Regions from separate parts of the Staphylococcus sp. 11262D007BW genome, predicted to be linked through region 3. Evidence: a T-box and tRNA genes for the amino acid it is inferred to sense, from the RefSeq annotation. Region 3 holds a T-box; the other regions hold tRNA genes.

Region 1 (10,166 bases), 390 kb from region 3:
ATATTAACGATATGTTAAAGTAAATCAAGTCGAAACATGAACATTGAAAACTGAATGACAATATGTCAACGTTAATTCCGATAAAATAGTGTTGAAACACTAAAGTGTGATTGACTTAATCAATCAACGAGCTAAATCAAGCTTACTCTAATATGGAGAGTTTGATCCTGGCTCAGGATGAACGCTGGCGGCGTGCCTAATACATGCAAGTCGAGCGAACTGACGAGGAGCTTGCTCCTTTGACGTTAGCGGCGGACGGGTGAGTAACACGTGGGTAACCTACCTATAAGACTGGAATAACTCCGGGAAACCGGGGCTAATGCCGGATAACATGTTGAACCGCATGGTTCTACAGTGAAAGACGGCCTTGCTGTCACTTATAGATGGACCCGCGCCGCATTAGCTAGTTGGTAAGGTAACGGCTTACCAAGGCAACGATGCGTAGCCGACCTGAGAGGGTGATCGGCCACACTGGAACTGAGACACGGTCCAGACTCCTACGGGAGGCAGCAGTAGGGAATCTTCCGCAATGGACGAAAGTCTGACGGAGCAACGCCGCGTGAGTGATGAAGGTCTTCGGATCGTAAAGCTCTGTTGTTAGGGAAGAACAAATGTGTAAGTAACTGTGCACTTCTTGACGGTACCTAACCAGAAAGCCACGGCTAACTACGTGCCAGCAGCCGCGGTAATACGTAGGTGGCAAGCGTTATCCGGAATTATTGGGCGTAAAGCGCGCGTAGGCGGTTTTTTAAGTCTGATGTGAAAGCCCACGGCTCAACCGTGGAGGGTCATTGGAAACTGGAAAACTTGAGTGCAGAAGAGGAAAGTGGAATTCCATGTGTAGCGGTGAAATGCGCAGAGATATGGAGGAACACCAGTGGCGAAGGCGGCTTTCTGGTCTGCAACTGACGCTGATGTGCGAAAGCGTGGGGATCAAACAGGATTAGATACCCTGGTAGTCCACGCCGTAAACGATGAGTGCTAAGTGTTAGGGGGTTTCCGCCCCTTAGTGCTGCAGCTAACGCATTAAGCACTCCGCCTGGGGAGTACGGTCGCAAGACTGAAACTCAAAGGAATTGACGGGGACCCGCACAAGCGGTGGAGCATGTGGTTTAATTCGAAGCAACGCGAAGAACCTTACCAAATCTTGACATCCTTTGATCGCTCTAGAGATAGAGTTTTCCTCTTCGGAGGACAAAGTGACAGGTGGTGCATGGTTGTCGTCAGCTCGTGTCGTGAGATGTTGGGTTAAGTCCCGCAACGAGCGCAACCCTTAAACTTAGTTGCCATCATTAAGTTGGGCACTCTAGGTTGACTGCCGGTGACAAACCGGAGGAAGGTGGGGATGACGTCAAATCATCATGCCCCTTATGATTTGGGCTACACACGTGCTACAATGGACAATACAAAGGGCAGCGAAACCGCGAGGTCAAGCAAATCCCATAAAGTTGTTCTCAGTTCGGATTGTAGTCTGCAACTCGACTACATGAAGCTGGAATCGCTAGTAATCGTAGATCAGCATGCTACGGTGAATACGTTCCCGGGTCTTGTACACACCGCCCGTCACACCACGAGAGTTTGTAACACCCGAAGCCGGTGGAGTAACCATTTGGAGCTAGCCGTCGAAGGTGGGACAAATGATTGGGGTGAAGTCGTAACAAGGTAGCCGTATCGGAAGGTGCGGCTGGATCACCTCCTTTCTAAGGATATATACGGAATATCACCTTCAGGTGATAAACGGATTAACGTGACATATTGTATTCAGTTTTGAATGCTCATATTAATGAGGATTCATGATTGTACATTGAAAACTAGATAAGTAAGTATAGATTTTACCAAGCAAAAACCGAGTTACAAGCGAACGCTTGAAACAAACAATTATCGCTAGTCGTTGAAAAACGACTCACATAATTAATAACTGGTGATGATAACGTTTGGCATTGATAGATGAATGTTTTTAACCCCAAGAGGTGATTGAAAGCGTTTGTCAGTCAGCGAATTTCTTGATGAGCGAAGTGAAGTTTACTTATTGTAAATGAGCAAGTGAAGAAAGAAATGAGATAGAATGCGAACGCTTATCAACACATCTTAGATTAAGTTATTAAGGGCGCACGGTGAATGCCTTGGCACTAGAACCCGAAGAAGGACGTTACTAACGACGATATGCTTTGGGGAGCTGTAAGTAAGCTGTGATCCAGAGATTTCCGAATGGGGAAACCCAGCACGAGTCATGTCGTGTTATCTATGTGTGAATTCATAGCACATGAGAAGGTAGACCCGGAGAACTGAAACATCTTAGTACCCGGAGGAAGAGAAAGAAAAATCGATTCCCTGAGTAGCGGCGAGCGAAACGGGAAGAGCCCAAACCAACAAGCTTGCTTGTTGGGGTTGTAGGACACTCTTATGGAGTTACAAAAGAATGAGTTAGACGAATAACCTGGAAAGGTTAATCAAAGAAGGTAACAATCCTGTAGTCGAAAGCTGATTCTCTCTTGAGTGGATCCTGAGTACGACGGAGCACGTGAAATTCCGTCGGAATCTGGGAGGACCATCTCCTAAGGCTAAATACTCTCTAGTGACCGATAGTGAACCAGTACCGTGAGGGAAAGGTGAAAAGTACCCCGGAAGGGGAGTGAAAGAGAACTTGAAACCGTGTGCTTACAAGTAGTCAGAGCCCGTTAATGGGTGATGGCGTGCCTTTTGTAGAATGAACCGGCGAGTTACGATCTGATGCAAGGTTAAGCAGGAAATGTGGAGCCGTAGCGAAAGCGAGTCTGAATAGGGCGAATGAGTATTTGGTCGTAGACCCGAAACCAGGTGATCTACCCTTGGTCAGGTTGAAGTTCAGGTAACACTGAATGGAGGACCGAACCGACTTACGTTGAAAAGTGAGCGGATGAACTGAGGGTAGCGGAGAAATTCCAATCGAACTTGGAGATAGCTGGTTCTCTCCGAAATAGCTTTAGGGCTAGCCTCAAGTGATGATTATTGGAGGTAGAGCACTGTTTGGACGAGGGGCCCCTCTCGGGTTACCGAATTCAGACAAACTCCGAATGCCAAATAATTTAACTTGGGAGTCAGAACGTGGGTGATAAGATCCATGTTCGAAAGGGAAACAGCCCAGACCACCAGCTAAGGTCCCAAAATATATGTTAAGTGGAAAAGGATGTGGCGTTGCCTAGACAACTAGGATGTTGGCTTAGAAGCAGCCATCATTTAAAGAGTGCGTAATAGCTCACTAGTCGAGTGACACTGCGCCGAAAATGTACCGGGGCTAAACATATTACCGAAGCTGTGGATTGTCCTTTGGACAATGGTAGGAGAGCGTTCTAAGGGCGGTGAAGCATGATCGCAAGGACATGTGGAGCGCTTAGAAGTGAGAATGCCGGTGTGAGTAGCGAAAGACGGGTGAGAATCCCGTCCACCGATTGACTAAGGTTTCCAGAGGAAGGCTCGTCCGCTCTGGGTTAGTCGGGTCCTAAGCTGAGGCCGATAGGCGTAGGCGATGGATAACAGGTTGATATTCCTGTACCACCAACAATCGTTTTAAGCGATGGGGGGACGCAGTAGGATAGGCGAAGCGTGCTGTTGGAGTGCACGTCCAAGCAGTGAGACTGAGTGTTAGGCAAATCCGGCACTCATAAGGTCAGGCTGTGATGGGGAGAGGAAATTGTTTCCTCGAGTCGTTGATTTCACACTGCCGAGAAAAGCCTCTAGCTAGATATTTGGTGCCCGTACCGCAAACCGACACAGGTAGTCAAGATGAGAATTCTAAGGTGAGCGAGCGAACTCTCGTTAAGGAACTCGGCAAAATGACCCCGTAACTTCGGGAGAAGGGGTGCTCTTTGGGGTTCACGCTCCGAAGAGCCGCAGTGAATAGGCCCAAGCGACTGTTTATCAAAAACACAGGTCTCTGCTAAACCGTAAGGTGATGTATAGGGGCTGACGCCTGCCCGGTGCTGGAAGGTTAAGAGGAGTGGTTAGCTTCTGCGAAGCCACGAATCGAAGCCCCAGTAAACGGCGGCCGTAACTATAACGGTCCTAAGGTAGCGAAATTCCTTGTCGGGTAAGTTCCGACCCGCACGAAAGGCGTAACGATTTGGGCACTGTCTCAACGAGAGACTCGGTGAAATCATAGTACCGGTGAAGATGCCGGTTACCCGCGACAGGACGGAAAGACCCCGTGGAGCTTTACTGTAGCCTGATATTGAAATTCGGTACAGTTTGTACAGGATAGGTAGGAGCCTTAGAAGCGTGAGCGCTAGCTTACGTGGAGGCATTGGTGGGATACTACCCTAATTGTATTGGATTTCTAACTCGCAGCACTGATCGTGCTGGAAGACAGTGTCAGGCGGGCAGTTTGACTGGGGCGGTCGCCTCCTAAAGTGTAACGGAGGCGCTCAAAGGTTCCCTCAGAATGGTTGGAAATCATTCAAAGAGTGTAAAGGCATAAGGGAGCTTGACTGCGAGACCTACAAGTCGAGCAGGGTCGAAAGACGGACTTAGTGATCCGGTGGTTCCGCATGGAAGGGCCATCGCTCAACGGATAAAAGCTACCCCGGGGATAACAGGCTTATCTCCCCCAAGAGTTCACATCGACGGGGAGGTTTGGCACCTCGATGTCGGCTCATCGCATCCTGGGGCTGTAGTCGGTCCCAAGGGTTGGGCTGTTCGCCCATTAAAGCGGTACGCGAGCTGGGTTCAGAACGTCGTGAGACAGTTCGGTCCCTATCCGTCGTGGGCGTAGGAAATTTGAGAGGAGCTGTCCTTAGTACGAGAGGACCGGGATGGACATACCTCTGGTGTACCAGTTGTCGTGCCAACGGCATAGCTGGGTAGCTATGTATGGACGGGATAAGTGCTGAAAGCATCTAAGCATGAAGCCCCCCTCGAGATGAGATTTCCCAACTTCGGTTATAAGATCCCTCAAAGATGATGAGGTTAATAGGTTCGAGGTGGAAGCGTAGCGATACGTGGAGCTGACGAATACTAATCGATCGAAGACTTAATCAATTTTAATAACTCAGGCGATTGCTTGAAAAATCTACTTACTATCTAGTTTTGAATGTATAATACATTCAAGTTTATCTGGTGCCAATGGCAAAGAGGTCACACCTGTTCCCATGCCGAACACAGAAGTTAAGCTCTTTAGCGCCGATGGTAGTCGGACTGACGTTCCGCAAGAGTAGGACGGCGCCAGGTAATATTATTAATCCACAGTAGCTCAGTGGTAGAGCTATCGGCTGTTAACCGATCGGTCGTAGGTTCGAATCCTACCTGTGGAGCCATGGCTCCTTGGTCAAGCGGTTAAGACACCGCCCTTTCACGGCGGTAACACGGGTTCGAGTCCCGTAGGAGTCATTATATGGAGAATTAGCTCAGCTGGGAGAGCATCTGCCTTACAAGCAGAGGGTCGGCGGTTCGAACCCGTCATTCTCCACCATTTATTAATTAAATGAACATATCGGAGGGGTAGCGAAGTGGCTAAACGCGGCGGACTGTAAATCCGCTCCTTCGGGTTCGGCAGTTCGAATCTGCCCCCCTCCACCATCATCATTGGGCTATAGCCAAGCGGTAAGGCAACGGACTTTGACTCCGTCACGCGCTGGTTCGAATCCAGCTAGCCCAGCCATTTTGAGCCATTAGCTCAGTTGGTAGAGCATCTGACTTTTAATCAGAGGGTCAGAGGTTCGAATCCTCTATGGCTCATCTTTTACCTTATCTCAGTTTGGGATAAGGTTTTTTATTATATAATTATAGATTTGTCATACATATTGTGACGAGATACTGTTAACTTGTTATAGTGAAAAAATATGGTCGATCTTATCGATTAACTTTAAAAATATTTCAAGTCATATATGACAAGGACCACTATTGCTTGATATAATAAAGCTTATGGGAATAGATTACCGGAGGAGATGCTATGGGAATTTCAAACCTCTTTCAAAATTTAAGTACACTTGAGGTCATAACTGGTATTCTAGATTTATTAATTGTTTGGTATGTTATTTATTTACTAATAACAGTTTTTAAAGGGACTAAAGCAATTCAACTTTTAAAAGGTATTCTGTTTATTTTAGTAGGTAAAGCGATTAGTGAATATTTACAGTTAACGACAACATCAAAGTTATTTGATTTAGTGATGCAGTGGGGATTTTTAGCAATTATTGTGATATTTCAACCGGAGATACGTCGTGCGTTAGAACAACTTGGGAGAGGGAGTTTGTTCAAACGTTACTCTATGACGTCTTCAGTAGAGGTTCCGAAACTTGTTGAATCTGTTTCTAAGGCAGTACAATATATGGCTAAACGCCGTATTGGTGCTTTAATCGTATTTGAAAAAGAAACAGGTTTACAAGATTATATTGAGACTGGAATTCCTTTGCATTCAGAAATTTCGCAAGAATTATTAACGAACGTTTTTATCCCTAATACACCATTACATGATGGTGCTATGATTATACAAGGCGATAAAATTGCTACAGCAGCTAGTTATCTTCCTTTATCAGACAGTCCTAAAATTGCTAAAAGTTTAGGGACGCGTCATCGAGCTGCCGTTGGTATTTCGGAGGTTTCTGATGCGTTCACAGTTGTAGTCTCTGAAGAAACTGGATCTGTGAGTGTGACTTTCGATGGCAAGTTACGGAAAGATATTAGTTCAGATGTATTTGAGGAATTATTAACAGAACATTGGTTTGGTACACATCTCTCAAGGAAGGGTGTGAATTAAATGTTTGAATCTAAATGGGGATTACGTTTTTTCTCATTTATTTTGGCTTTGCTATTATTTTTATCAGTTAATAATGTATTTGGAAAAACATTTAGTACCGAGAATATTTCGAGTGATGGTACAAAAACAATTAAGAATGTACCTGTCGAAGTGATTAATAAAAATGATGACCTCTATGTCTCTGGTGCACCCGGCAATGTAGATGTTGAGCTGAGTGGTCCACAGTCTAAAGTGATACAAGCTCAAAAAGCAGAGGACTTTAAAGTTGTTTTAGATGTAGCTGATGTTAATCCAGGTGAACGTACAATTGAATTTCAAGTTAATGGATTAAATAAAGATATCAATTATCGGGTATATCCTAAAGACACCACTTTATCTATAGAAGAAAAGAAAACAAAAGAAGTCACTGTCGAGCCGAATATAAGTCAAAATGCATTAGCGTCAGATCAAGCAGTAGATAAAGCTATCGTTTCACCTCAAACAGTTAAAGTGATTGGTGGAAAAGAACAGCTTGATCGTATTGCCTATGCAAAGGCAAGCTTTAGTGATGATTTTCAATTGTCAGATGATATCACAGGCAATGCAAATGTAGCAGTCTTTGATAAAAACATGAATAAGTTAGACGTTCAAGTGGAACCGTCTAAAGTGAAGTTAAATATAAAATTAAAACCTTATTCAAAAACAGTGAAGGTTGACTTGAAAACGAGTGGTGAACCTCAAAACAAACAAGATGTCTCAGATATTAATTTAAAAAATGACACTGTTAAGTTGTACGGTAATCGAGATGATTTAGCAAAAATTGATAAGGTTAATGGTGTGGTCGATTTGAACAACGTCTCTTCTAATACAACACGTGATGTTCAATTAGACATACCGGATAAGGTTGAAAAAATGGAACCAAATAAAGTAGAAGCAAATATTACATTAAGTTAAAGGAGAATGAATTATGGGTAAATACTTTGGTACTGATGGTGTAAGAGGTGTTGCCAACGAAGAACTGACACCTGAACTTGCATTTAAACTCGGTCGATATGGCGGATATGTTTTAGCACATAACCAAGATAAATCACATCCACGTGTCCTTGTAGGAAGAGATACACGTGTATCAGGAGAAATGCTAGAAAATGCATTAATTGCCGGTTTAGTATCAATCGGTGCAGAAGTTATGCGTTTAGGTGTTATTTCTACACCGGGTGTTGCTTATTTAACAAGAGAAATGGAGGCAGAATTAGGTGTAATGATTTCTGCTTCTCATAATCCTGTCGCAGATAACGGCATCAAATTTTTTGGCTCTGATGGGTTCAAATTATCCGATGATCAAGAACTTGAAATTGAAGCACTTTTAGATCAAGATCAACCAGATTTACCACGTCCAACAGGGACATCTTTAGTGCATACATCTGATTATTTTGAAGGCACTCAAAAATATTTAAGCTATTTAAAATCAACTGTAGATGTTAATTTAGAAGGTTTAAAGATTGCTTTAGATGGTGCTCACGGGTCTACTTCTATATTAGCACCGTTCTTATTCGGTGATTTAGAAGCTGATACTGAAACAATTGGTTGTAACCCAGATGGTTATAATATCAATGATCAAGTAGGTTCTACTCATCCTGAAGCATTAGCGGAAAAAGTCCTTGAAACAGAAAGTGATTTTGGCTTAGCTTTTGATGGTGATGGCGACCGTTTAATTGCAGTAGATGAAAAAGGTCAAATTGTAGATGGCGACCGAATTATGTTTATTCTTGGTCAAGAAATGAAGAAAAATCATGAACTTAACGATGATATGATTGTTTCAACAGTGATGAGTAATCTTGGCTTTTATAAAGCATTAGAAAATGAGGGAATTGCTTCTAACAAAACTAAAGTAGGCGATCGTTATGTCGTTGAAGAAATGCGTCGTGGTCATTATAACTTAGGCGGTGAACAATCCGGACATATCGTGTTAATGGATTACAATACAACAGGTGATGGTTTATTAACTGGTATACATTTAGCAGCAGTTATTAAACGTTCAGGTAAAAAGTTAAGTGAACTTGCTGCTCAAATGAAAAAATATCCACAGTCATTAATTAATGTACGTGTGACAGATAAACATGGCGTGACAGATAATGAACATGTTAAGTCAATCATGGCACGTGTAGAAGAGGAAATGAATGGAGAAGGTCGTATTTTAGTACGTCCTTCAGGTACAGAACCACTTGTACGTGTAATGGTAGAAGCTAAAACAGATGAAGATGCACAACGTTATGCGCAAACAATCGCTGAAGTAGTAGAAGAAAAAATGGGACTTGAATAAAACGCAAGAAAAACGATAGTATGCTTAGAAAGGGCATACTATCGTTTTATTTTGCGGAATTATAATGATTGATATATTTTTTCGATGTCTTGTGCTAAGTGGCTATCCACTTGAGCATGTGATTCTAAAAAGGATGCTACACTTTGATTTTGAAGTGATTCATCTTTTTCGACGCTTTCTTTATCATTTGTATCCTGATATTTTAAAGCGTAGGCAGCCAATGTAGATAATGCATGATGTGACATCCCTTTTTTATATAAATAATTAAGAGGTTTCATAATACGGTCATTTGGACCTAACTTTCGTAAAACACCTCGACCTACACGAGTAATATCATCTGATAAATGAGGGTTTTTAAAACGATTAATAATTGTTTCACGATAAGCTGCTAAGTCTTTTGTATCAAAATCATAACAACTTGCTAAATACTGACTTGTTTCTTCTAAAGTACTGTTTAAACCACTTTTAATCTCGGGATGACTAACTGCTTCCAATATTGTCTCTAAACCGTAATATTGACCTGCATAAGCTAGATAAGCGTGTCCTGTGTTAACAGTGAGCAATTTACGTTCAATATAAGGTGTTAATGAGTTAACATATTTTACACCTTCAAGACGCTTACCATACCAAGTAGATGCTTCAATAACCCATTCAAAAAATGGTTCAACTGTAACATCTAAAAGATGATCATGCTGTTGAATTGGTACGATACGATCTACGGCAGCATTAGAAAAATGGATGCTATCATCAAAAACACCTACTTCTGCTTCTAATGCCTCTCTTAACTGATCTGTTGCATTAATCGCATTTTCACAGGCTACAATATTAACGGGTTTTGTTCGTTGCTTGAGAGGTCGGGCAAGTGATTTTGCAATAATCGGCAAAATTTGTACACCAACTGCAGTAGTAATGACATCTGCTTCTAATATTGCTTTTTCAAGTTGTTTTTGGTCATCTTCGCTGTGTAGTGCATCAACCTCATTTACGGTGATCTTAGTTTGTTCATCGTTCGCTAATGTAACATCATAATGACGCTCTTGTTTTAATTGGTTTACAATTTTAGAATTAACATCAGCAAATGTTACATGGTAGTGGTTATCTGATAATATTAGGCCGATAAAACCTCGACCTATATTA
Region 2 (10,166 bases), 990 kb from region 3:
CACACGTGAAGGAAATGATTGAAGAGGGGGCACATATTATTGATGTAGGTGGTGTATCAACACGACCTGGTCATGAAGATGTTGCAGTTGAAGAAGAATTGGAACGGGTGATTCCTGTTGTAGAGGCGTTGAGAGATCTCGATATTAAGGCGGAGATTTCAGTTGACACTTTTCGAAGTGAAGTCGCAGAAGCAGCACTTAAAGCCGGTGCGACAATTATTAATGATCAATGGGCAGGATTGTACGACCCTGATATTTTTGAAGTCGTAGCGCGTTATGATGCCTCTTTAATTTTAATGCATAACGGAGATGGCCAACGCGACGAACCAGTCATGGATGAAATGATTGTTATGTTATTGAAACAAGCCCATCAAGCTGAACGTGTTGGTGTGAAACATGACAAAATATGGCTTGATCCAGGTATAGGATTTGCGAAATCAAGAGAAGAAGAAAGAGAAGTTATGGCCCGTTTAGATGAACTTGTAGCGACAGACTATAAAGTAATGTTAGCGACAAGTCGAAAACGCTTTATTAATGATATATTAGGTGGCGACTCAAAAGTAAGTGAACGCGATGAAGCGACAGCCGCAACCACAGCTTATGGTATTATGAAAGGTGTTGACGGTGTGCGTGTGCATAACGTGTTGATGAACGCTAGAGTGGCTAAAGCAACAGACAGTTTGAAAGGAAATCAAAAATGAGTGATAAAATCTTTTTAAATGGATTAGAATTTTATGCTTATCATGGTGCGCTACCTGCAGAAAATGAAATTGGTCAAATTTTTTTAGTGGATATCGAAATGAAGGTTGATTTAAGAGAAGCAGGAGAATCAGATATGGTAGAAGATACTGTGCATTATGGAGAAGTGTATGAAGATGTCAAAGCGATTATGTTAGATGAGCCTGTTCATTTACTTGAGCATCTCGCTGAACGTATTGCAAAGCGTATAAATACACACTATAATCGTGTAATGGCAACAAAAGTTAAAATTACTAAGAAAAATCCACCTATACCTGGCTATTATGACGGTGTAGGCGTTGAAATTACAAGGGAGAAAGCATAATGAAAGATGTATATCTTAGTTTAGGAAGTAATATTGGCCAAAGAGAAGATCAATTAAACGATGCTATCGACCAATTAAATCATAGAGAAGGCATTACTGTAAAAGAAGTCTCCCCAATCTATGAAACTAAACCTGTAGGCTATGTGGAGCAACCTGACTTTTTGAACATATGTGTGCATATTCAAACAACATTAGCTCCAAAAGCATTGTTGAATCATTGTTTAGAGATTGAACAGCAATTACATCGCGTACGTAAGGAAAGATGGGGACCTAGAACGATAGATATTGATATTTTGTTATTCGGAACAGACATTATCGAAGAACCTGACTTAATTGTTCCGCATCCACGCATGACAGAGCGTGCTTTTGTAATGATACCTTTAAATGATATCGCACCAAATCAAATAGAACCAAGAACGCAAAAATCGATTCGCACACTGGTGCAACCTGATGATTCTGTAGTAAGATACCATTAAATGCCATATATCCAAATGACAAATCCTAATTGATTGGAGGAACCACACAATGTGGAAAATTGGAGATGTTGAAATAGAAAATCGAGTTGTTTTAGCACCAATGGCAGGTGTATGTAATTCAGCATTCAGATTAACAGTTAAAGAATTTGGAGCTGGTTTAGTTTGTGCAGAAATGGTTAGCGATAAGGCCATTTTATTTAACAATCCAAAAACAATGAAAATGTTATACATTGATGAGAATGAGCGACCGTTATCCTTACAAATTTTTGGTGGAGAAAAAGAAACGCTTGTTGAAGCAGCCGAGTATGTCGATCAAAATACGACAGCTGATATTATCGATATTAATATGGGTTGCCCTGTTTCTAAAATTATTCGATGTGAAGCTGGGGCACGTTGGTTATTAGACCCAAATAAAATATACGAAATGGTTTCTGCGGTCACTGAACGAGTGAAAAAACCTGTCACTTGTAAAATGAGAATTGGCTGGGATGATGACCATATTTATGCTGTAGAAAATGCAAAAGCAGCTGAAAGAGCAGGCGCTGCTGCGATTTCATTACATGGACGTACACGCGTTCAAATGTATGAAGGTCAAGCAGATTGGGATATCATTCGCCAAGTTAAAGAAGCGGTCAATATTCCTGTTATTGGTAATGGAGATGTCACAAGTCCAGAATTAGCTGAAAAAATGTTAGAAGAAACAGGGGTTGATGCGGTGATGATTGGCCGTGAAGCATTAGGTAACCCTTGGATGATTTACAGAACAGTGCATTATTTAGAAACAGGTGAGTTGATAGACGAACCGACAGTAGAAGAAAAAATTGATATCGCTTTATTACATTTACGTCGATTAGTAGAATTAAAAGGTGAAAAAGTAGGCGTTATGGAAATGCGCAAACATGCTTCGTGGTACCTCAAGGGTATACGTGGCAATGGAAAAGCGCGTAAAGCATTAAATCAAGCTGAAACAGAAGCGGAAATGACTAACATATTGACTGAGTTTCGTAAGGAAGCCTCAGCAGTTAATTCAAAAGTTGAAGTATAAAAGATAAAGGAGCGTCAAAGTATGACTGAAGAAATGAACGATCAAATGCAAGTGCGTCATCAAAAATTACAGGAATTATATGATCTTGGTATTGATCCTTTTGGTGAAAGATTCGAACGCACAAGCGATGCTGCTACATTAATTAATGAATGGGATCAGTTTAGCAAAGAAGAGCTAGCAGACAAAGAAGATGAAAGTAAAACTGTCATTGCAGGCCGTTTAATGACTAAACGCGGTAAAGGTAAAGCAGGATTCGCGCATATTAAAGATGTAACAGGTCAAATTCAAATTTATGTACGTAAAGACCAAGTTGGCGAAGAACAATTTAGTTTATGGAAAAGTGCAGATTTAGGTGACATCGTAGGTATAGAAGGTGTCATGTTCAAAACAAACACAGGTGAAATTTCTGTAAAAGCAAAATCTTTCACAATGTTATCTAAAGCATTGCGCCCGTTACCAGATAAGCATCATGGTTTACAAGATATTGAGCAACGTTATCGTCAACGTTATTTAGACCTTATTACAAACGATGAAAGTACGGAAACATTTATCAACCGTAGCCGTATTTTACAAGAAATGCGTAAATACCTTAATAGTAAAGGTTATTTAGAAGTTGAAACACCTATGATGCATCAAATTGCTGGGGGAGCAGCTGCTCGTCCATTCGTTACGCATCATAATGCTTTAGATGCCACATTATATATGCGTATTGCCATCGAACTCCATTTAAAACGATTAATCGTCGGTGGATTAGAAAAAGTATATGAAATTGGCCGTGTTTTCCGTAACGAAGGTGTGTCAACACGCCATAACCCAGAATTTACGATGATTGAATTATACGAAGCTTATGCAGACTATAAAGATATTATGGACTTAACAGAGTCTCTAGTTGCGCATATTTCACGTGAAGTATTAGGTACAACTACTATTCAATACGGTGAAGATACAATTAATTTAGAACCTAAATGGAGAAGACTTCATATGGTAGATGCTGTTAAGGAAGCAACAGGCGTTGACTTCTTTGAGGTACAATCAGATGAAGAAGCACATGAATTAGCTAAACAACACGGTATTGAAGTAGACGCTAATATGAAATATGGCCATATTTTAAATGAATTTTTCGAACAAAAAGTTGAAGAGACATTAATTCAACCTACATTCATTTATGGTCATCCAATTGAAATTTCACCATTAGCTAAGAAAAATCCTGATGACCCACGTTTTACGGACCGTTTTGAGTTATTCATCGTAGGTCGTGAACATGCGAATGCATTCACAGAGTTAAATGACCCAATTGATCAACGTGAACGTTTCGAAGCGCAATTAGTTGAGAAGGAACAAGGTAACGATGAAGCGCATGAAATGGATGAAGATTTCTTAGAAGCATTAGAATATGGTATGCCACCAACAGGAGGATTAGGTATTGGTATTGACCGTCTTGTCATGCTATTAACGAATTCACCATCTATTCGTGACGTCTTATTATTCCCATATATGAGACAAAAATAATCCGAGATCTAAATTGAGATTTAAATTATTAGAGTTCAAGTAATGTAGTACAGTGAAGTACTATCAACTTGAACTCTTTTTGATAGATGTTTCAGGTGAATTTCGAGTTTCCAGCGTTAGATTGCCTTATGAGTGATATAACCAGATTAAATAAGCAAGAAATTTATGAAGATGTGGCTAGTTGCTAACTTTTAAGTATTGAAGAAGCACTTAATACTATGCGTAAAACATTGGGTATCTCTATGTAGATGATTAAGGTATTTTAAGCGCAAATAAAAAAATTAAATTTAATGTAAAAAAAGGCTTGCTATTTACAGGGAAAAGATTTACAATAGTTCAAGTACACAAAGCGCAGAGATGCGATATGAATACTACAGTCTTAAAAAAGTTTTAAAAAGTAGTTGACTTTATTTCAGGTATCATGTAATATATAAAAGGTCGTCACTTTGATAGGAAATATAACAAAGCGAACGAAACGACATAGTGTAAAATTGACTATTGCAAACCTTTGAAATACATAGTAATATAAAAAGGTAACTGAAAAAAATACTTAAATACAAACGAATGGAGAATTAGCTCAGCTGGGAGAGCATCTGCCTTACAAGCAGAGGGTCGGCGGTTCGAACCCGTCATTCTCCACCATTCGCCGGCCTAGCTCAACTGGTAGAGCAACTGACTTGTAATCAGTAGGTTGGGGGTTCAAGCCCTCTGGCCGGCACCATCTTTGAGCCATTAGCTCAGTTGGTAGAGCATCTGACTTTTAATCAGAGGGTCAGAGGTTCGAATCCTCTATGGCTCACCATCGTCCATTATAATATGCAGAAGTAGTTCAGCGGTAGAATACGACCTTGCCAAGGTCGGGGTCGCGGGTTCGAATCCCGTCTTCTGCTCCATTATGCCGGGGTGGCGGAACTGGCAGACGCACAGGACTTAAAATCCTGCGGTGAGAGATCACCGTACCGGTTCGATTCCGGTCCTCGGCACCATCTTTACTAATATGCGCCCGTAGCTCAACTGGATAGAGCGTTTGACTACGGATCAAAAGGCTATGGGTTCGACTCCTATCGGGCGCGTTCAATCAAATATCGGGAAGTAGCTCAGCTTGGTAGAGCACTTGGTTTGGGACCAAGGGGTCGCAGGTTCGAATCCTGTCTTCCCGACTCTTGAAAAATGGGGGCTTAGCTCAGCTGGGAGAGCGCCTGCTTTGCACGCAGGAGGTCAGCGGTTCGATCCCGCTAGTCTCCACCATTTTAATTTTAAGATGAACATTGAAAACTGAATGACAATATGTCAACGTTAATTCCGATAAAATAGTGTTGAAACACTAAAGTATGATTGACTTAATCAATCAATGAGCTAAATCAAGCTTACTCTAATATGGAGAGTTTGATCCTGGCTCAGGATGAACGCTGGCGGCGTGCCTAATACATGCAAGTCGAGCGAACTGACGAGGAGCTTGCTCCTTTGACGTTAGCGGCGGACGGGTGAGTAACACGTGGGTAACCTACCTATAAGACTGGAATAACTCCGGGAAACCGGGGCTAATGCCGGATAACATGTTGAACCGCATGGTTCTACAGTGAAAGACGGTCTTGCTGTCACTTATAGATGGACCCGCGCCGCATTAGCTAGTTGGTAAGGTAACGGCTTACCAAGGCAACGATGCGTAGCCGACCTGAGAGGGTGATCGGCCACACTGGAACTGAGACACGGTCCAGACTCCTACGGGAGGCAGCAGTAGGGAATCTTCCGCAATGGACGAAAGTCTGACGGAGCAACGCCGCGTGAGTGATGAAGGTCTTCGGATCGTAAAGCTCTGTTGTTAGGGAAGAACAAATGTGTAAGTAACTGTGCACTTCTTGACGGTACCTAACCAGAAAGCCACGGCTAACTACGTGCCAGCAGCCGCGGTAATACGTAGGTGGCAAGCGTTATCCGGAATTATTGGGCGTAAAGCGCGCGTAGGCGGTTTTTTAAGTCTGATGTGAAAGCCCACGGCTCAACCGTGGAGGGTCATTGGAAACTGGAAAACTTGAGTGCAGAAGAGGAAAGTGGAATTCCATGTGTAGCGGTGAAATGCGCAGAGATATGGAGGAACACCAGTGGCGAAGGCGGCTTTCTGGTCTGCAACTGACGCTGATGTGCGAAAGCGTGGGGATCAAACAGGATTAGATACCCTGGTAGTCCACGCCGTAAACGATGAGTGCTAAGTGTTAGGGGGTTTCCGCCCCTTAGTGCTGCAGCTAACGCATTAAGCACTCCGCCTGGGGAGTACGGTCGCAAGACTGAAACTCAAAGGAATTGACGGGGACCCGCACAAGCGGTGGAGCATGTGGTTTAATTCGAAGCAACGCGAAGAACCTTACCAATTCTTGACATCCTTTGATCACTCTAGAGATAGAGTTTTCCTCTTCGGAGGACAAAGTGACAGGTGGTGCATGGTTGTCGTCAGCTCGTGTCGTGAGATGTTGGGTTAAGTCCCGCAACGAGCGCAACCCTTAAACTTAGTTGCCATCATTAAGTTGGGCACTCTAGGTTGACTGCCGGTGACAAACCGGAGGAAGGTGGGGATGACGTCAAATCATCATGCCCCTTATGATTTGGGCTACACACGTGCTACAATGGACAATACAAAGGGCAGCGAAACCGCGAGGTCAAGCAAATCCCATAAAGTTGTTCTCAGTTCGGATTGTAGTCTGCAACTCGACTACATGAAGCTGGAATCGCTAGTAATCGTAGATCAGCATGCTACGGTGAATACGTTCCCGGGTCTTGTACACACCGCCCGTCACACCACGAGAGTTTGTAACACCCGAAGCCGGTGGAGTAACCATTTGGAGCTAGCCGTCGAAGGTGGGACAAATGATTGGGGTGAAGTCGTAACAAGGTAGCCGTATCGGAAGGTGCGGCTGGATCACCTCCTTTCTAAGGATATATACGGAATATCACCTTCAGGTGATAAGCGGATTAACGTGACATATTGTATTCAGTTTTGAATGTTCATATTAATGAGGATTCATGATTGTACATTGAAAACTAGATAAGTAAGTATAGATTTTACCAAGCAAAAACCGAGTTACAAGCGAACGCTTGAAACAAACAATTATCGCTAGTCGTTGAAAAACGACTCACATAATTAATAACTGGTGATGGTAACGTTTGGCATTGATAGAATGCAAGCGTTTATCAGAACGTCTAGATTAAGTTATTAAGGGCGCACGGTGAATGCCTTGGCACTAGAAGCCGAAGAAGGACGTTACTAACGACGATATGCTTTGGGGAGCTGTAAGTAAGCTGTGATCCAGAGATTTCCGAATGGGGAAACCCAGCACGAGTCATGTCGTGTTATCCATGTGTGAATTCATAGCACATGAGAAGGTAGACCCGGAGAACTGAAACATCTTAGTACCCGGAGGAAGAGAAAGAAAAATCGATTCCCTGAGTAGCGGCGAGCGAAACGGGAAGAGCCCAAACCAACAAGCTTGCTTGTTGGGGTTGTAGGACACTCTTATGGAGTTACAAAAGAATGAGTTAGACGAATAACCTGGAAAGGTTAATCAAAGAAGGTAACAATCCTGTAGTCGAAAGCTGATTCTCTCTTGAGTGGATCCTGAGTACGACGGAGCACGTGAAATTCCGTCGGAATCTGGGAGGACCATCTCCCAAGGCTAAATACTCTCTAGTGACCGATAGTGAACCAGTACCGTGAGGGAAAGGTGAAAAGTACCCCGGAAGGGGAGTGAAAGAGAACTTGAAACCGTGTGCTTACAAGTAGTCAGAGCCCGTTAATGGGTGATGGCGTGCCTTTTGTAGAATGAACCGGCGAGTTACGATCTGATGCAAGGTTAAGCAGGAAATGTGGAGCCGTAGCGAAAGCGAGTCTGAATAGGGCGAATGAGTATTTGGTCGTAGACCCGAAACCAGGTGATCTACCCTTGGTCAGGTTGAAGTTCAGGTAACACTGAATGGAGGACCGAACCGACTTACGTTGAAAAGTGAGCGGATGAACTGAGGGTAGCGGAGAAATTCCAATCGAACTTGGAGATAGCTGGTTCTCTCCGAAATAGCTTTAGGGCTAGCCTCAAGTGATGATTATTGGAGGTAGAGCACTGTTTGGACGAGGGGCCCCTCTCGGGTTACCGAATTCAGACAAACTCCGAATGCCAAATAATTTAACTTGGGAGTCAGAACGTGGGTGATAAGATCCATGTTCGAAAGGGAAACAGCCCAGACCACCAGCTAAGGTCCCAAAATATATGTTAAGTGGAAAAGGATGTGGCGTTGCCCAGACAACTAGGATGTTGGCTTAGAAGCAGCCATCATTTAAAGAGTGCGTAATAGCTCACTAGTCGAGTGACACTGCGCCGAAAATGTACCGGGGCTAAACATATTACCGAAGCTGTGGATTGTCCTTTGGACAATGGTAGGAGAGCGTTCTAAGGGCGGTGAAGCATGATCGCAAGGACATGTGGAGCGCTTAGAAGTGAGAATGCCGGTGTGAGTAGCGAAAGACGGGTGAGAATCCCGTCCACCGATTGACTAAGGTTTCCAGAGGAAGGCTCGTCCGCTCTGGGTTAGTCGGGTCCTAAACTGAGGCCGATAGGCGTAGGCGATGGATAACAGGTTGATATTCCTGTACCACCAACAATCGTTTTAAGCGATGGGGGGACGCAGTAGGATAGGCGAAGCGTGCTGTTGGAGTGCACGTCCAAGCAGTGAGACTGAGTGTTAGGCAAATCCGGCACTCGTAAGGTCAGGCTGTGATGGGGAGAGGAAATTGTTTCCTCGAGTCGTTGATTTCACACTGCCGAGAAAAGCCTCTAGCTAGATATTTGGTGCCCGTACCGCAAACCGACACAGGTAGTCAAGATGAGAATTCTAAGGTGAGCGAGCGAACTCTCGTTAAGGAACTCGGCAAAATGACCCCGTAACTTCGGGAGAAGGGGTGCTCTTTGGGGTTCACGCTCCGAAGAGCCGCAGTGAATAGGCCCAAGCGACTGTTTATCAAAAACACAGGTCTCTGCTAAACCGTAAGGTGATGTATAGGGGCTGACGCCTGCCCGGTGCTGGAAGGTTAAGAGGAGTGGTTAGCTTCTGCGAAGCCACGAATCGAAGCCCCAGTAAACGGCGGCCGTAACTATAACGGTCCTAAGGTAGCGAAATTCCTTGTCGGGTAAGTTCCGACCCGCACGAAAGGCGTAACGATTTGGGCACTGTCTCAACGAGAGACTCGGTGAAATCATAGTACCGGTGAAGATGCCGGTTACCCGCGACAGGACGGAAAGACCCCGTGGAGCTTTACTGTAGCCTGATATTGAAATTCGGTACAGTTTGTACAGGATAGGTAGGAGCCTTAGAAGCGTGAGCGCTAGCTTACGTGGAGGCATTGGTGGGATACTACCCTAATTGTATTGGATTTCTAACTCGCAGCACTGATCGTGCTGGAAGACAGTGTCAGGCGGGCAGTTTGACTGGGGCGGTCGCCTCCTAAAGTGTAACGGAGGCGCTCAAAGGTTCCCTCAGAATGGTTGGAAATCATTCAAAGAGTGTAAAGGCATAAGGGAGCTTGACTGCGAGACCTACAAGTCGAGCAGGGTCGAAAGACGGACTTAGTGATCCGGTGGTTCCGCATGGAAGGGCCATCGCTCAACGGATAAAAGCTACCCCGGGGATAACAGGCTTATCTCCCCCAAGAGTTCACATCGACGGGGAGGTTTGGCACCTCGATGTCGGCTCATCGCATCCTGGGGCTGTAGTCGGTCCCAAGGGTTGGGCTGTTCGCCCATTAAAGCGGTACGCGAGCTGGGTTCAGAACGTCGTGAGACAGTTCGGTCCCTATCCGTCGTGGGCGTAGGAAATTTGAGAGGAGCTGTCCTTAGTACGAGAGGACCGGGATGGACATACCTCTGGTGTACCAGTTGTCGTGCCAACGGCATAGCTGGGTAGCTATGTATGGACGGGATAAGTGCTGAAAGCATCTAAGCATGAAGCCCCCCTCGAGATGAGATTTCCCAACTTCGGTTATAAGATCCCTCAAAGATGATGAGGTTAATAGGTTCGAGGTGGAAGCGTA
Region 3 (10,166 bases):
TGAAATATAAACTACCTGTGATTAATAAACAATCACCATCGTATTGTTTTATAAATTCTACATAATTATCGACAACCGACTTATTTGTAAATTCCACTTCTTCATACAAAGTTTGCTTAGGTAAAGCTCTAGGAAAATCAAATTCAGTCACGTATAAATGCTTAGCAATCGCATTAAATGCTGTCAACATATGATGTATCGGTTTTCCTTCAATAGCTGAAAATAAAATATCTACTTTATCACATTGATAATAACGGTGCACCGTATCTACTAACGCATCAACACTTTCTCGATTATGCGCACCATCTATAATAATCAATGGTGAATCTGACACTTTTTCAATGCGCCCTGTCCAATGTGTATGTTCAATACCTTCAATCATACAATTAAAATCTAATTCGATAATACCTTCTTCATATAATTCAATTAATGCTGTAATAGCTAAAGAGGCATTTTCTTTTTGATGTTCACCAATCATATCTAAAGCGATATTTTCCAGTTCATAATCTTTATAACGATAAGTGAACTCATCATCTTCCGACTTCACAAAAATATCTCGATCAAATTCGATTGCTTTTGCATTTAATTTTTCTGCAGTATCACGAAAGTGTTTGATTGCTTCTTCGTTTTTAATCGCATAAATGACAGGTGTTTCCGGTTTAATAATCGCACTTTTATCTTTGGCAATGTCTAGATAAGTATTACCTAAAATATCCGTATGATCTAAGCCAATACTTGTTAACACACTAATGATCGGTTGAATGACGTTAGTAGAATCATTTTTAACACCGAGACCCGCTTCCACAATTACAAAATCTACTGGATTTAATTCTCCAAAATACAAATACATCATCGTTGTAATGATTTCAAATTCAGTAGCTGTGCCAAGTTCAGTCTCTTCTTCCATGGCTTCGCTTATTGGTTTCACACGTGTGACTAAATCAGCAATGGCTTCATTTGAAATTGGTTTACCATCGACACTAATACGCTCATTAAACGTTTCGATATAAGGTGATGTAAACGTACCAACAGTATAATTGTTTTTTAAAAGCGCTTCTCTCATGTACGCTACTGTTGAGCCTTTTCCATTTGTACCGCCCACATGTATCACGTTAATTTTTTGTTCTGGATGATCCAATTTTGATAACATCCATTCCATTCTCTTAACGCCTGGTTTAACACCAAATTTAGTCCTTTCGTGTATCCAATATAAACTATCAAGATAATTCATAATTAAGACTCCTAAGATTGTAATTGTTCTATTCTTGCTTTAACCCCATCGTATTTTTCTTGATATTTTGTTTGTTTTTCTCTTTCTTCGTTGATGATTTTTTCAGGGGCTTTATTAACAAAGTTTTCGTTAGCTAACTTTTTGTTAACACGATCCAACTCTTTTTCCCATTTCGTTAATTCTTTTTCTAATCGCTCAATTTCTTTATCCATATCGATGAGCCCTTCTAATGGTAAGATGACTTTTCCGGCAGCGACCACAGATGTCATTGCTTTTTCAGGAATATCAATATCTAAATCAATCACTAATTCACTAGGATTACAAAAACGTTCTAAGTAATCTTTATTCAGTTCAAGCAATGATTTAATGTCTTGATCTTTAGCTTGAATTTTAATAGGAATTGATTTTGATAATGGTGTGTTAACTTCAAGACGTGATTGACGTACCGCTTTAATGATTTCCACTAATTGTTCCATAATGACTTTGCTATCTTCGAACATTAACTCTGTATTTACGGTTGGCCACTCACTTGTCACAATTGAAGCACCTTTATGTGGTAGATTTTGCCAAATATGTTCTGTTACAAACGGCATAAATGGATGCAATAAACGCATAATACGATCTAATGTATAACTAAGCACAGATCTTGTAACATTCTTTTGACGCTCATCGTCTCCGTTCATTGGGATTTTACTCATTTCAATATACCAGTCACAGAATTCGTCCCAAATGAAATTATATAATGCGCGTCCCACTTCACCAAATTCGTATTTATCGCTTAATTTAGTGACAGTATCAATTGTTTCATTTAATCGTGTTAAAATCCATTTATCTGCTACAGAAAGATTGCCTGATAAATCAATATCTTCATATTGGAAATGCTCACCGATGTTCATTAAGCTGAAACGTGCCGCGTTCCAAATTTTATTAATAAAGTTCCAAACAGATTCTACTTTTTCTGTTGAATAACGTAAATCATGACCTGGTGAAGAGCCTGTTGCTAAGAAGTAACGTAAGCTATCAGCACCATATTGATCAATGACATCCATTGGATCAACACCGTTACCTAATGATTTACTCATTTTGCGTCCATCTTCGGCACGAACTAATCCATGTAATAACACATCATTGAAAGGTCTTTGATCCGTAAATTCTAAACCTTGGAATATCATACGTGCTACCCAGAAAAAGATGATATCATAGCCTGTCACAAGCACATTTGTAGGGTAATAACGTTTATAATCCTCAGACTCAGTATCTGGCCATCCTAATGTTGAAAAAGGCCACAGCGCACTTGAAAACCATGTATCGAGCACATCTTCATCTTGTGTCCAATTGTCAATATCTTCAGGTGCTTCTTCGCCGACATACATTTCACCAGTTTCATTATGATACCAAGCTGGAATTTGATGACCCCACCATAATTGACGAGAAATCGTCCAATCACGAATTTCTTCCATCCAACGGTTGAATGTTTTTTCGAAACGATCTGGGACAAAATTAACGCGTCCTTCTGTATCTTGGTTCTTCAACGCTTGTTCAGCAAGAGGTTTCATTTTAACGAACCATTGCGTAGATAAATAAGGTTCAACTACTGCACCACTACGCTCAGAATGACCTACTGAATGAACATGATCTTCTATTTTGATTACTAAGCCTTCAGCCTCAAGGTCTTTCACTAATTGTTTTCGACATTCGAAGCGGTCCATACCTTCATATTGTCCGGCTTTTTCATTCATTTGACCTGATTCATTCATCACAACAATACGTTCAAGTTCATGACGATTTCCAATTTCAAAATCATTTGGGTCATGTGCAGGCGTTACTTTCATCGCACCACTACCAAATGCTTCATCGACATATTCATCTGCTAAAATTGGTAACTCACGACCTACAAGCGGTAAGCGTACTTTTTTGCCAATCACATCTTTGTAACGCTCATCATTTGGGTTAACGACAATCGCTGTGTCACCTAACATTGTTTCTGGTCGTGTTGTTGCTATTTCAATGTAACCTTCTCCATCGACATAAGGATATTTAAAGTGGTAAAACTTACCATTTACATCTTCGTGAATAACCTCAATGTCAGAAAGTGCTGTGCGGGCTGCAGGATCCCAGTTAATGATACGTTCCCCACGATAAATAAGGCCTTTATGATACATATCAACAAATACTTTTTTAACTGCTTTACTTAACCCTTTATCAAGTGTAAAACGTTCTCTACTATAATCTAACCCTAAACCTAACTTCGCCCACTGTTGACGAATGAAATCAGCATATTCTTCTTTCCATTCCCAAGCTTTTTCTAAAAACTTTTCACGACCAATATCATGACGGGAAATGCCTTCTTCTCGCATTTTAGCTTCTACTTTTGCTTGTGTTGCAATACCCGCATGGTCCATACCTGGTAGATAAAGTGTGTCGTAACCTTGCATACGCTTCATTCGCGTTAAAATATCTTGTAATGTTGTATCCCATGCATGACCTAAATGTAATTTACCTGTTACATTTGGGGGTGGAATTACAATCGTATATGTCTCTTTATTAGTATCATCACTTGGCTTAAATAAATCTTGATCTAGCCAATGTTGATAACGACCCGCTTCAACTTCTTGCGGGTTATATTTTGAATTCATTTCCATTAATATCCCTCCATGAAATAGAAAAGAACATCTATCCTAAACAAATAGGACGGATGCTCCGTGGTACCACCTATATTCAATAATTAAACGATTAACTATTGCACTCAAAAGATTAACGCTCTTTTCACGCTCTAACTTACTCGTTTCAGTTAGAGTTCGAACTGGGCTACATTCACCTTAAGCTTTTGTGTATTTTCACCAACCATACACTCTCTTGAAAAAGCGTTAAGCCTACTCCTCCCAAAATAACTATTAACTTCTCTTTAATAGTATACTTAAATGAGCATTAAGTCAATATGAATTAAAATTCACTACCTCAACTCATTTTCATTTTATACTTTTATTTATCATTCTCTTTTCCTCTTGATACTTTTAAACGGTATTTTAGGTAAATATTAATTAAAGGCGCAATTAAAAATAATATAAAAAAGACTCGAAAGATATGATAACTTGAAATCATAGCAACATCTGCACCTGTATCAAGCGCGATAAGCACAATTTGGCTCATACCTCCTGGGGCCGCTCCTAAAAATAAATCATTTATTGGATCATGCGTAATAAAACTTATTATTGCGACCATCACTAAAGCACTTAATATAAGCAGCACATTTTGATAAGCGATTGCGAAGGCAAGTCGCCCTTTTAAACGATCTGTTAAATGCGCAATTTGAAGCCCAACACGTATCATATAAATCAGTTGAGCAACGGCTATAATAGGTTCATCCACTGTAAATGATAACCCAGTCGATAAATTCCATATAATAAGCACAACGATTGGAGCTAATAACATTTTAGTGGGAAAATGAATCCATTTCATTAAATAATAAACAACTACAATACCAATAATAAGTATCATAATATGCCATGGTTGCAATACATCTGTCATTGCGATACCGGACTCATTTGTCATAGAACTATTGGATTCACTTTTAAAAAAGTATGAAATAATAGGCACTAATATCACTACAAATATAATACGCGACGTTTGGGTCAAGCTAACGACTAAGATATCAGCCTTTTTATTTTCTTCTGCCATGACCATCATTTGACTAAGTGCCCCTGGTATAACTGCTAATATGGCAGTTTCAGAATTTACTTTTGCAATTTTACGAAAGCCTATAGACACGATAAGTGCTAATAGTAACAATAATACACTGACTAATATAATAGAAAGCCAATCATTTTTAATATCTTCAATCACTGGTTTTGTAAAGGCACTACCGATTTGAACACCTAACATAATTAACCCTAAATCACTCAATAATGAAGGCCATCTGACTTCTAATTTGAATACTTTAACGACAATCAAACTCGCTATGATTGGTCCGAACATCCACGGTAACATTATGTTAAACCCGTAAAGGATGAAACCTATAACTAGAGAAAGTATAAATACAATAAAATTATTTCGAACAAGATGCTTCGTCAAACCCCACCCCTCCACTTCTTAAATGATTGATGCGTAGTTCTCCAAAAACTACTTTCTATACAAATTCGTTTTAACTTTCTCATCTTAATCTAATGACTTAATAAAATCGAGCAAGCTACAAAATTTGAAATTCAAATTCAGCATCTCGCTCGATTCATTACACACTTTATACCATTTTTAATATTTTATCTTAAAATTAGTGATTAACAATTCTTGATAACGCTTTGTCAAATGCCTTAATTGTTGTTTGAATATCTTCATGTGTATGTTTTGTAGATAAGAACATGCCTTCAAATTGTGAAGGTGGTAAGAAAATACCTTCTTCAGCAAGTTCTCGGTACATGTCACTAAATAATTCTAAATCAGATTGATTCGCTTCTTTAAAGTTTGTTACCGGACCTTCATTTAAGAAAAAGCCAATCATTGAGCCGGCACGGTTAATCGTTAATGGTACTTGATGTTTATTAAATACTTCAGTTAGTCCTTCTTCTAACATGTCACCTAACTCATTAAAGTAATCATAACTTTCCGGAGTAAGTTGACTAAGTGTCATATAACCACTTGTCATTGCTAACGGATTACCAGAAAGTGTACCAGCTTGATAGATTGAGCCACTTGGTGCGATATGATCCATAATCTCTTTTCTTCCACCGAAAGCACCAACCGGTAAACCGCCACCGATGACTTTACCTAAGCATGTTAAGTCTGGTGTCACATTGAAATAACCTTGTGCACAGTGATAACCCACACGGAAACCAGTCATGACTTCATCAAAAATTAACAATGAATCATAAGATGTCGTAATGTCACGTAAACCTTGTAAGAACTCACCAACTGGCGGCACAACGCCCATGTTACCTGATACTGGTTCTACAATCACAGCCGCAATATCATCACCGAATTGTTCGAACGCATATTTAACTGCATCTAAATCGTTATATGGGACAGTAATGGTATTTTTAGCAGTGCCTTCAGGAACGCCTGGAGAGTCAGGTAATCCTAACGTTGCCACACCTGAACCAGCTTTGATCAGTAAAGAATCGCTATGGCCGTGGTAGTTACCTTCAAATTTTATGATTTTATTTTTGCCTGTATAGCCTCTTGCAAGTCTCAATGTGTCTAACGTTGCTTCAGTACCTGAAGAAACCATTCTGACTTTTTCAATTGAAGGAACACGATCAATGACAAGTTCTGCTAACTTATTTTCTTCAATAGTAGAAGCACCAAAGCTCGTACCTTTATCTACAGATTGATGAACAGCTTCAATCACTTTCGGATCTTTATGACCTAAAATTAAGGGTCCCCAACTTAATACATAATCAATATATTCATTACCATCGATATCAAAAATATGACTTCCTTCACCATGATCCATAAAAATGGCAGGAGTATCTACTGATTTAAATGCCCGAACAGGACTGTTTACGCCCCCTGGCATCATTTTATTAGCTTTTTCAAATGCTTTAATCGAATTATCGTAACGCATATCATAAATCCTCCTAAACATTATTGTTGATCAATGTAACGGCATAAATCTTTTGCGAAATAAGTGATGATCATATCAGCACCTGCACGCTTCATTGAAATCATTTGTTCCATGACTACTTTTTCTTCGTCAATCCATCCATTAAGCGCTGCTGCTTTAGTCATACTATATTCCCCGCTCACATTATAAGCGACAACTGGAACATTTGTATGATTGCGGACATCTCGAATGATATCTAAGTAACTTAAAGCAGGTTTAACAATCATCATATCAGCACCTTCTTTAAGGTCACTTTCGAGTTCACGCATCGCTTCTAAACGATTAGCTGGATCCATTTGATACGTTTTTCGATCGCCAAAAGAAGGTGTAGATTCAGCAGCATCACGGAATGGTCCAAAGAAACTTGACGCATATTTGATACCATAACTCATAATTGGAATATGATGATAACCCGCTTCATCCAAACCTTTACGGATTTCACTAACAAATCCATCCATCATGTTACTTGGTGCAATAATATCTGCCCCAGCTTTAACTTGAGAAATTGCTGTTTTAACAAGTAATGGTAACGTTTCATCATTATCAACATCATGAGTCGTCTCATTGATCAATCCACAATGACCATGATCTGTATATTCACATAAACATGTATCCGCTAAAATAAGTAAATCATCATACATTGATTTAGCGATACCAATGGCTTGTTGAATGACACCATCATCAATAAACGCACCTGTACCACAATCATCCTTTTCATTAGGAATACCAAAGAACATAATGGCGCGAATACCTAAATCATAGGCTGCTTTAATTTCTTTGTGTAAAAGGTTTAAACTGATTTGGTATATTCCAGGTAACGATTTAATTTCTTCATATACATCATCTCGTTCTACAACAAAAATAGGATAGATTAAGTCTTCTTTTCTTAAATGTGTTTCACGTACCATACTACGCATTGTATTCGATGAACGTAATCGTCTATGTCTATCAAAATTCATTTGCTATTCCCTCGTTTCTAATATTTTATCTATTAAAGCATCAAGTGTTTGAATTTCAGGTCGCTCACTGTGATAACCATAAGATTCAATCGTATGTTGTGTTTGTTTACCTATTGCATAAAGTGTAGCCTCAAAAGCTCGTGAATCTTCTTTTTTTGACAGCTTCTCTAAAAAAGCAGTAGCCGCCGATGAACTTGCAAACGTCATTGCATCAATCGTATTGTCATGTAACATTTTCAATACTTTTTGAATATTATCGTCAATCGGCACTGTATGATATAAGTCAATTTTACATACTTGATAACCACGTTGTCTAAGGGTTTGATGTAATAAAGGCCGCGCTGACTCGCTTGATGGAATAAGTATAGATGCTTTATTGGCACCTGTAAAATCGTTTAAAAACCCTTCTTGAGAAAAATCCTGAGGTTGAAAGTGAATATTTATACCATGTGCATGACAATATTCTGCGGTTTTTTGTCCTATTACCGCTACTTTATCATAATTCAATCTTTTCAAATGTGGTAAAAAATGTTTAACCGCATTCTTAGATGAAAAAATAAGCCAATCATAGTGTGTTTCTAAGATACGTTGGTCAAATGACATTGCTTCAGTAGCAATAAAAGGTAGATGAATAATGTCTACGTTATCATTTTCGTATCTATGTGTTTGAGTCATCACTACAATTGGCTTCATATTGAGCACCTCATTCACTTTCGTTTAAAGATTGAATAATATCATAAGCTCCTTGAGATTTTAGTTCATCGCTAACTTTTCGACCTACTTCAACACTATTATTACCAACTTCAGTATGTTCAAATCGTGACTGTCCATCTGGAGACATCACTAAACCAGTAAATTGAATAGCACCCTCGTCTGTCATTTGAGCATAGCCACCAATAGGCACTTGGCAACTGCCATCCATTTCTTTAAGGAATGTACGTTCAGCAGTAACACACTTGGCAACATCTTCATTGTGTACTTTTTGAAGCAGATCTAATAATTCCTGATCGTCTTCTCTACATTCAATACCGAGCGCACCTTGTCCTATAGCCGGAATTAACATCGTTTCATCAAGATAAGTGGTTACTAAATCATCAGACCACCCCATACGTCTTAAGCCAGCAGCAGCAAGTAAAATCGCATCATAGTTTTCTTCTTGTAATTTTTTTAATCGTGTATCAATATTACCGCGTATCCATTTAATGTCTAAATCTGGATACTTCGCTAAAATTTGAGCACCTCTACGTAACGAACTTGTACCGATGATGCTTCCTTTAGGTAATTGATCGATTGGTGTATGATTTTTTGCTATATATGCATCGAAAGGATTTTCACGGTCTGGTATACATCCTAAAGTTAATCCGTCAGGTAATACACTTGGTACATCTTTTAGCGAGTGCACTGCCATATCGATGTCATGATTAAATAGTTCGTTTTGAATTTCTTTAACGAATAAACCTTTGCCACCCACTTTAGATAGCTGGCGGTCTACAATTTGATCTCCTTTAGTCACAATTTCTTTAATTTCAATGTCTAATGAAGGATCAATTGCCTTTAAACGTTCTATAAACTGTTTTGTTTGGGTCATGGCTAACTTACTACGTCTTGACCCTACCACAAGTTTACGCATTGATTCAATTCCTCCTTTTTACTTAAACACCTGTCCATTGATGAAACGAAGACATTTGTGTAATCAATACTAAGTTAATCATACAACTTAAAAAAAGCACAATATTACTATACATTAGAGAAATGTGCTTAAATCGATTGGTCAATCTACATAAAATATATATGGTATAACATAGAAAAATAAGTAGTGATGAAATCACTTTTATGTCAGTGAAGATGTTTGCACCGACTGTCATTAAACTCCATTGAATACCTAAAATTAAGCTCGCAAATAATAGCAAATTACCAAGTACCATACTATAAAATACAAGCTTTTCTAAGGTACTCAAACTACTAATTCTAAAAAAGTTTTGAGTGAATTTCTTTTCTTTTAAATTATGATGTTGAATTAAATATAAAATGGAATTGACAAAAGCTACAGCAAAAATAACATAACTTATCAATGCGAGTGAAATATGAAATACCAGTAATTCATTGACTACTGTTATACGCGATACATCTAACTGAAATTGATAAGGATGAAATGTATTAATAGCCATAAAAATAAATCCCAAAATATTTAAGAACACAACCATAAAATCAGATTGTTTAAGGGAAGCTAGGATAAAGCTAATGGTTAAGATTAACCAAGTTAACGTAAGCATGCTTTCCACAATCGATGTTAAAGGCAAATAACCTCTCCACAAGATAAAAATCGTCAGAGAGATTGTTTGCCCTAACCAGACAATCCAAAGGGTATTAAACCCAATGG

The links. The T-box of region 3 lies ahead of ACEE93_RS05280 (valine--tRNA ligase). A T-box ahead of a tRNA ligase gene usually reads a tRNA of that ligase, here a tRNA-Val.
Region 1: it encodes a tRNA-Val, which carries the amino acid that the T-box ahead of ACEE93_RS05280 (valine--tRNA ligase) is inferred to sense. The anticodon was not compared.
Region 2: it encodes a tRNA-Val, which carries the amino acid that the T-box ahead of ACEE93_RS05280 (valine--tRNA ligase) is inferred to sense. The anticodon was not compared.

What each region holds. Positions count from the first base shown of each region.
Region 1 is NZ_JBPWPJ010000001.1:1,463,252-1,473,417, reverse strand. Features, by position in the region: rRNA gene ACEE93_RS07325 (16S ribosomal RNA) at 150-1,700, shown strand; rRNA gene ACEE93_RS07320 (23S ribosomal RNA) at 2,092-5,013, shown strand; rRNA gene rrf (5S ribosomal RNA) at 5,088-5,202, shown strand; tRNA gene ACEE93_RS07310 (tRNA-Asn) at 5,214-5,288, shown strand; tRNA gene ACEE93_RS07305 (tRNA-Glu) at 5,290-5,361, shown strand; tRNA gene ACEE93_RS07300 (tRNA-Val) at 5,368-5,443, shown strand; tRNA gene ACEE93_RS07295 (tRNA-Tyr) at 5,467-5,550, shown strand; tRNA gene ACEE93_RS07290 (tRNA-Gln) at 5,558-5,632, shown strand; tRNA gene ACEE93_RS07285 (tRNA-Lys) at 5,637-5,709, shown strand; gene cdaA (diadenylate cyclase CdaA) at 5,924-6,730, shown strand; gene ACEE93_RS07275 (CdaR family protein) at 6,731-7,663, shown strand; gene glmM (phosphoglucosamine mutase) at 7,677-9,029, shown strand; gene ACEE93_RS07265 (mannitol-1-phosphate 5-dehydrogenase) at 9,089-10,166, opposite strand, start outside.
Region 2 is NZ_JBPWPJ010000001.1:85,869-96,034, forward strand. Features, by position in the region: gene folP (dihydropteroate synthase) at 1-701, shown strand, start outside; gene folB (dihydroneopterin aldolase) at 698-1,063, shown strand; gene folK (2-amino-4-hydroxy-6-hydroxymethyldihydropteridine diphosphokinase) at 1,063-1,539, shown strand; gene dusB (tRNA dihydrouridine synthase DusB) at 1,589-2,584, shown strand; gene lysS (lysine--tRNA ligase) at 2,606-4,093, shown strand; tRNA gene ACEE93_RS00450 (tRNA-Val) at 4,660-4,735, shown strand; tRNA gene ACEE93_RS00455 (tRNA-Thr) at 4,739-4,814, shown strand; tRNA gene ACEE93_RS00460 (tRNA-Lys) at 4,820-4,895, shown strand; tRNA gene ACEE93_RS00465 (tRNA-Gly) at 4,912-4,986, shown strand; tRNA gene ACEE93_RS00470 (tRNA-Leu) at 4,991-5,079, shown strand; tRNA gene ACEE93_RS00475 (tRNA-Arg) at 5,093-5,166, shown strand; tRNA gene ACEE93_RS00480 (tRNA-Pro) at 5,180-5,253, shown strand; tRNA gene ACEE93_RS00485 (tRNA-Ala) at 5,266-5,341, shown strand; rRNA gene ACEE93_RS00490 (16S ribosomal RNA) at 5,468-7,018, shown strand; rRNA gene ACEE93_RS00495 (23S ribosomal RNA) at 7,292-10,166, shown strand, end outside.
Region 3 is NZ_JBPWPJ010000001.1:1,077,669-1,087,834, forward strand. Features, by position in the region: gene ACEE93_RS05275 (bifunctional folylpolyglutamate synthase/dihydrofolate synthase) at 1-1,231, opposite strand, end outside; gene ACEE93_RS05280 (valine--tRNA ligase) at 1,243-3,873, opposite strand; T-box leader at 3,916-4,124, opposite strand; gene ACEE93_RS05285 (AbrB family transcriptional regulator) at 4,214-5,302, opposite strand; gene hemL (glutamate-1-semialdehyde 2,1-aminomutase) at 5,499-6,788, opposite strand; gene hemB (porphobilinogen synthase) at 6,809-7,786, opposite strand; gene ACEE93_RS05300 (uroporphyrinogen-III synthase) at 7,790-8,479, opposite strand; gene hemC (hydroxymethylbilane synthase) at 8,490-9,416, opposite strand; gene ccsA (cytochrome c biogenesis protein CcsA) at 9,439-10,166, opposite strand, start outside.